3 regions of the Streptomyces sp. NPDC051214 genome follow, and region 1 is predicted to be linked to each of the others. Evidence: riboswitches for the same ligand, from Rfam matches in the RefSeq annotation. Region 1 holds a riboswitch; each other region holds the start of a gene.
What was found. Region 1 has a riboswitch for cobalamin ahead of AB0M70_RS36395 (cobalamin biosynthesis protein). Riboswitches for the same ligand answer to the same signal wherever they lie in the genome.
Positions count from the first base shown of each region.

Region 2: it holds a riboswitch for cobalamin, as region 1 does, so the genes downstream of both, AB0M70_RS25105 (ABC transporter substrate-binding protein) here and AB0M70_RS36395 (cobalamin biosynthesis protein) in region 1, are expected to answer to the same signal.
Region 3: it holds a riboswitch for cobalamin, as region 1 does, so the genes downstream of both, AB0M70_RS07815 (prenyltransferase/squalene oxidase repeat-containing protein) here and AB0M70_RS36395 (cobalamin biosynthesis protein) in region 1, are expected to answer to the same signal.

Region 1 covers NZ_JBFBAT010000018.1:61,321-63,574, reverse strand. Annotated here, with positions in the region: gene AB0M70_RS36400 (cobyric acid synthase) at 1-25, opposite strand, end outside; gene AB0M70_RS36395 (cobalamin biosynthesis protein) at 22-963, opposite strand; cobalamin riboswitch at 1,070-1,212, opposite strand; gene AB0M70_RS36390 (hypothetical protein) at 1,319-1,555, opposite strand; gene AB0M70_RS36385 (inorganic phosphate transporter) at 1,568-2,254, opposite strand, start outside.
Region 2 covers NZ_JBFBAT010000009.1:318,694-320,947, reverse strand. Annotated here, with positions in the region: gene AB0M70_RS25115 (helix-turn-helix domain-containing protein) at 1-512, shown strand, start outside; gene AB0M70_RS25110 (VOC family protein) at 518-982, shown strand; cobalamin riboswitch at 990-1,176, shown strand; gene AB0M70_RS25105 (ABC transporter substrate-binding protein) at 1,317-2,254, shown strand, end outside.
Region 3 covers NZ_JBFBAT010000002.1:767,121-769,374, forward strand. Annotated here, with positions in the region: gene AB0M70_RS07810 (SCO2322 family protein) at 1-260, opposite strand, end outside; gene AB0M70_RS07815 (prenyltransferase/squalene oxidase repeat-containing protein) at 257-1,474, opposite strand; cobalamin riboswitch at 1,602-1,742, opposite strand; gene AB0M70_RS07820 (MBL fold metallo-hydrolase) at 1,778-2,254, opposite strand, start outside.

The DNA.
Region 1 (2,254 bases):
CCGCGACGAGGAGTCCACCACTCATGAGGCCCTGCCTTTCCGTACGGTGCTCACGGCCGCGGCGACCCCGAGGGCGAGCAGCCCGACCCGCCGTGAAAGCTTCACGGCCCGCTCGATGTCGGCGACTTCCACGCCCCGCCCGCCGCCGTTCAGGACCGGCCGGTGCTCCACGCGCCCCGCGTACGAGAGCGTCCCCCCGAGCCGTACGCCCAACGCCCCGGCGAAGGCGGCCTCGACGGGCCCGGCGTTGGGGCTCGGATGCTTGGCGGCGTCCTCCCGCCAGGCCCGCACCGCACCCCGCGGCGATTCCCCGGCAACAGTCGCGAGCACGGCGGTGAGCCGGGCGCCCGGCCACCCCAGTACGTCGTCGAGCCGGGCGGAAGCCCACCCGTAGCGCCGGTACTTCGCGGACTTGTGCCCGACCATAGCGTCGAGCGTGTTGACGGCGCGGAAGGCGACGAGCCCCGGGACCCCGCCCAGGGCACCCCACACCAGGGCACCCACCACGGCGTCGGAGGTGTTCTCGGCGACGGACTCCACCACGGCCCGCGCGATGCCGTCGGCGTCGAGCGCCTGCGGATCACGCCCGCACAGATGCGGCAGCCGCTCCCGGGCCACCTCGATGTCCCCGGCGGCGAGCGCCCCGCCCACGGCCCGCGCCTCACGCCCCAGCGAGGTCCCGCCGAGCACGGCCCAGGTGGTGGCGGCGGTCAGCGCGACGGACGCGGCGCGTGAGTCACGTACGAGAGAAGAGGCCAGGGCGGCCGCACCGGCAGCACCCCCGGCACACACCACGGCGTGCAGCGCGCCCCACCCGCGGTGGTCACGCCACAGGACACGCTCGACGGCACCGGCGGCCCGCCCGAACGCGGCGACCGGATGCCCGCGGCGAGGATCGCCGAGGAACAGATCACCGAGAAGGCCGGCGGCGGCGCCGTACGCGAAGTCGCGATCGGCACGCATGGCTTCAGCCGGTCGCTGTGCCGAGAAGTGAGCTCACGCTCGGGAACTGGTCCGGCAACGGGCGGCCGCGCATGGCGATATGTCCTCACTCAGGGTGTCCGCGCCCTGGTTCGACGTGATCGGCGGCGAGAGTTCCTGGCTTCCGAGGAGTCAGCTCCTCGATGACAGTGGCGGGACCGCGCCGGATTCACACCGACTTCCTCTCCTGCTGCCGTATGGCTCCGGCAGTCCACCACGCCCACGAACGCCCGTCAACTTGCCGTTGACCTGCGGCGGGAGAGTGTGCGGAGGCCCACATACGAAGGTGGGGTGCGGGACGCCGAAGCGTCCCGCACCCCACCCGGAAGCCCGGTCGTCAGGCGACGATCAGATAGATCCCGTACGCCACCGCAGCCGCGCAGAGCGCGAAGCACGCGTACGCGCCCATGCGTGCTGCCGTGGCGCTGCCGGCCGTGGCCGATGAGGCGCCGGACGTGGCCGCCTCGTGCTTGGAGAGGCCGACGATGCCGAGGGTGAACAGGCCCACCAGGGCCACCGTCACCGCGAGGCTGACTCCGAAGACGGAGCCGAGAGCTGCCCAGTCGATGTCCATGCTGACTTGTCCTTACACCGTGGCGGGCCGGGCGGGGTCCGCCACGGTGCCGGTCGGGGCCGCGATGGTGGCCTTGACGAGGTCGACGTCGGGGCTCGTCACCGCCGAGCCGGTGGGCGGCGGGGTGACGGCGGCGATCGCGGTGGTCACGACGCCGGCGGGCTCGTCGGCGGAGGAGCCGCCGATCTCGTCGTCGGCGACGTTCGTGTGGTCGACGGCGTTGCGCCGGGACAGCACCCAGATCACGGCCGAGCCGGCCACGAGGAGCGCGGCGGTCACCGCGACGCCCCAGGGGCCCTGCTTGGTGAGGAACTCCGCGCCCGCGCCGACCAGACCGGCGGCCGGCAGCGTCAGGCCCCAGGCGATGAACATGCGGGTCGCCGTGGACCAGCGGACGACGCCGCCCTTGCGGCCGAGACCCGCGCCCATCACGGCGCCGGAGCAGGACTGGGTGGTGGAGAGCGAGAAGCCCAGGTGCGAGGAGGCCAGGATGACCGTCGCGGCGCTGGTCTGGGCGGCGAAGCCCTGCTGCGGCTGGAGGTCGGTGAGGCCCTTGCCCATGGTGCGGATGATGCGCCAGCCGCCGAGGTAGGTGCCGAGCGCGATGGCGACACCGGCCGAGACGATGACCCACATCGGGGGGTTGGCGCCCGGGTTCAGGACACCGCCGGTGACCAGGGCGAGCGTGATGATGCCCAT
Region 2 (2,254 bases), on a different contig from region 1:
CGCCCGGCGCGGAGGTGATGGGGCGGCGCGCCGCCGAGCTGCGGGAGCTGCTGTGCGAACAGGGCGGCTGGCAGGAGCGGTTCGCCTCCCTGTCCGCCTACTTGCGGCAGCGCGCGGCCGACGCCACCTCCGCGGGCTCCGTACGGCCCGAGGTCGGCGAGGCCTGGGCCTGGCTGGCCCGGCACCAGGGCGTGGGCACCCTGCGCGGGCTCTCCCGGCACGTCGCGCTCAGCGAGCGCCGCCTCACCACCCTCTTCCGCGCCGAGACGGGCCTGAGCCCCAAGCAGGCAGGGCGCCTGATGCGCTTCCAGCGCGCACGCAACGCCGTCGTACGCCCCGTCGCGGCGGGCGCGGCCCCCGACCTGGCCCGCGTCGCCGCGGAGTGCGGTTACTACGACCACTCCCACCTGGTGCGCGACTTCCGCCAGTACACCGGCGCGAGCCCCAGCGCCTGGCTGGCCGAAGAGTGCCGGAATATCCAAGCCGGGAGCCATGGCGGGGGCGAAGAGTAGGCCCCATGAACACCACCGAGAAGCAGAACCAGCAGCCCCGGTCCGCCTCCGCCCCCGACGCCGAGGGGCGTGCCCCCGCCGTCTGGCCGACCCTCCAGGCGCACGACGCCCCCGCACTGATCGACTTCCTGGTCGGCACGGTCGGCTTCCTGCGCACCGCCGTCTACGAGGACGGCGACCGCGTGGCCCACGCCGAGCTCGACTGGCCCGAGGGCGGCGCGATCATGCTCGGCTCGTACGACGAGAAGTCCCAGGGCTGGTGCCTGAAGCCCGGCACCTTCGGCGCGTACGTCGTCACCGACCACGTGGACGACCTCTACCGGCGGCTCAGCACCGCGGGCGTCGAGATCATCCGCGAGATCGAGGACCAGCCGTACGGCAGCCGGGAGTTCGCCATCGCCGACCCCGAGGGCAACAAATGGTCCTTCGGCACCTACCGCGGCGCACCGAGGCCCCAGCAGCCGTCCTGACCTCGCGTGATAGCTTGCGCACGCCAGTCAACCCACACCAGGGCCAGGGAATCCGGTGCGAATCCGGAACTGACGCGCAGCGGTGAGGGGGAACGGGCGGGGCCACGGCCACTGGGCGTCCATGGACGCCTGGGAAGGCGCCCCGCCCGGCCGATCCCCGAGTCCGAAGACCTGCTGGCACCTTCGTCCGCGTACCGGGCGGCGGAGGTGACGAAGCAGGCCAGGCTCCGCGTATGAGCCGTGAGACTCAAGGGATCTCGTGTCCTCCATTGCCCGTCGTGTACGTACGTCTGTCGTCCGTCGTGTACGTACGTCTGTTCTTCTCGCCACGGCCTTGGCCGTCACCCTGACCTCGTGCGGAGGCGGCTCCACGACCTCCTCCGCCACGGACGACAAGGCCGCCGGCTACCCGTTGACCCTCACCTCCTGCGGCAAGAAGGCGGAGATCAAGGCGCCGCCGCAGCGGGCGGTCTCCCTCGACCAGGGCTCCACGGAGATCCTGCTCTCCCTCGGCCTCGCGGACCGCATGGTCGGCACCGGGACGTGGACGGACCCGGTGCTCAAGGGCCTGGAGAAGGACAACGCCAAGGTCGACCGGCTCGCCGACAGCTACCCCTCCTTCGAGAAGGTCCTCGCCAAGGAACCGGACTTCGTCACCGCCTCCTTCGTGGCGACGGTCAGCAAGGGCGGCGTCGCCGACCGCGCCAAGTTCGCCGAGCTCGGCGTACCCGCCTATGTCTCGCCCTCCGACTGCGCGGGCAAGGACAACAGCGGCGACGGCGACGGCAGCCGCGTCAAGACGCTCACCATGGACACCGTCTACGGCGAAGTGCGGGACCTGGCCAAGGCGTTCGGGGTCGAGAAGCGCGGCGAACGGCTGATCGCGCAGCTCAAGGGCAGGGTGGCGAAGGCCGCGAAGCCCATCAAGAACGCTGATGCCGCCTCCGACACGTCGCTCCTCTACTGGTTCGCCAACTCCGACGCGCCCTACATCGCAGGCTGCTGCGGGGCGCCGGGCATCATCACCCGCGAACTCGGCGTGAAGAACGTCTTCGACGACACCCGCGACGAGTGGCCCCAGATCAACTGGGAGACGGTGGCCGACCGCGACCCGGACGTCCTGGTCATCGGCGACCTCACGCGCAAGTCGCAGACGGCCGAGAGCGCGAAGAAGAAGATCGAGTTCCTGGAGTCCAACCCGGTCACCAAGAACCTGACCGCCGTGAAGAAGAAGCGGTACGTACTCCTGAGCGGCCAGGCCATGAACCCGAC
Region 3 (2,254 bases), on a different contig from region 1:
AAGTCGGCGGCGCCGCGCGGCTTCGCGGCGTCCTTCGAGTCGGCGGACACGGCGAACCGGAAGCCCTGGACGGCCCCGTCGTCGGGGCGCGCGGTGCTCGGCCCCTGGCTCGCGTACGCCCAGCTGGAACCGTCCCGGTCCCAGAAGGACCAGTAGCGGTACCCGGCGGCCTGCGCGGGGGCGGCGGTGAGGACACCGAGCAGGGCGGCGAAGAGCGCCCCGATCACCAGGCGCCCGCACCGCGCGCGACCCCGCGTCACAGCTGCTGCTTCTTCTTGTTGCCGCTGTAGAGGAAGCCGATGCCGATGCCGGCGACCATGCCGACGCCGATGATCCACCAGATGCTCACGCCGCCGTCGTCGCTGTCCTTCTTCTCGTCGGCGGCCTTCTCCGTCGCCTGCGGGGCGGGCCCCTGTGCGCCCAGCTGCTTGACCAGGTCCGCGCCGCCGAAGTCACGCGGGTCCAGGCCGGCGGCGCGGGCGGCGAAGATCAGATGGGCGTAGGCGGCGGGGCCGGACTTCTCGGCCCACTGCGCGGAGTTCTTCGCCAGCCACTGGGCCGACTTCTCGGCCTGCTCCGGCTGACCGGCCGCGGCGAGCGCGAGCACGGAGTCGGCGGTGTTGCCGAGGTCGGGCATGTTCTTGGCGCCGGGCATCGACGACATCAGGTGGTCGTCGCCCTTGGCGAGCGTCTTCAGGAGGTAGCCCGTGCCGTTCGACGCCGCCTGCTCGGCGGTGTCGGCCTTCGCGCACTTCGGGGCGGCTTCCTTCTTCTTGGCCGCGTCCACGACCAGGCCCTTGCCGTGCGCGCCGAGGACGCCGGCCGCGGTGGCGTCCGCGTTCGGCGAGAGCTTGCCGGACTTGACGTCGGCGAGGCCGAAGGCGCCGCCGTCCTTGCCACAGCTCATCGCGAGGGCGGGCAGCGCGTCGTACGGGGACTTGCCGTCCTGCGACTTCACCGACTGCGGCTTCTCGCCCGCCGCGACGAGCGCGCCGATGACGATGCCGGTGGAGTTGGCGTCCGAGTCCATGCCGGGGCTGTAGCCCCAGCCGCCGTCCTGGTTCTGCACGGACTTCAGCCAGTCGACGCTCTTGCCGACCGTCTTCTGCTGGCCGCCGAGCGCGGCGAGCGCCTGCACGGCCGACGCCGTCGCGTTGCTGTCGAACATCGTCTTGGAGCCGCAGGGCTCGCCCGCGTCGGGGCGGTAGGCGGCGTAACCGCCGTTCGTGCACTGCTGCCCGGTGAGCCAGTCGACGGACTTCGCGGCGGGCTTCACGCCGACGGAGTCCTGGGCGAGCAGGGCGTACGACTGCCGGAACACCCCGTCGAACTTGGGGTCCGCGTCGCCGTACAGACCGGAGGGCAGCTTGGCGGAGGGCGACGGGGACGCGGTGTCCGCGAAGGCGGCCGGGGCGGCGGCCGAACCGAACACGGCGACGGCGGCCAGGACCGCTGCGCTGCGGCGAACGTTCATGATGCGGCGGGTGCCTCTCCCTGCGGGGGAGCGGGGCAGCACGGGCGCGTGCGGGCACGGGCACCGGGCGGCTCCGGCTCCGTATACCTCGACGGTGCCGGTCATCGGCGGTTCCGATGACGCGAGCCGGTCACGTTCCGTACGAGGCGATCCGGCTCTCCACCGGTCCTGAGGACCGTGGATCACGGCTGCGGGTCAGCGCCGGATTCGCACCGGCTTCCCCCCGTACGGGCATGATGACGACGGGGCCACTCTACCGGCCCGTAGGGGACGGGCCCCGAGGCGGCCGCCCCCGGCAGGAGGTCACACCGCGCGGTACCGCACGGGATCGTGGCCCACCGCCTCCGCGCGCCCCAGCTTCACCAGGCGCCGCACATGGGCCTCGGCCTCGGAGACCGCGATGTTCCGCGAGCCGTAGCGGATCTGGGCCCAGGGGCGGTTCCACTCCATCTGCTCGGCGAGCTGCCAGGGGGTGAGGGGCTCGGCGAGGAGGGCGAGCAGATCCGTCAGGCGCTCCTCGTGGTGGGCCAGGATCTCTTGGACGCGCCCCGGGGCGTCGGTGAACGCGTACTGGTGGGCCGGGAGCACCTCGGCGACCCCCAGGCGGCCGATGCGCTCCAGGGAGTCGAGGTAGTCGCCGAGCGGATCGGTCACGGTCTCGTCGTCGGGGTCTTCGTACAGGCCGATGTGCGGGGTGATCCCGGGCAGGAGATGGTCGCCGGAGAACAGGCGGCCGTGGCCGGGCAGTCGCGCCGGGTGCTCCTCCTCCAGGTGCAGGCA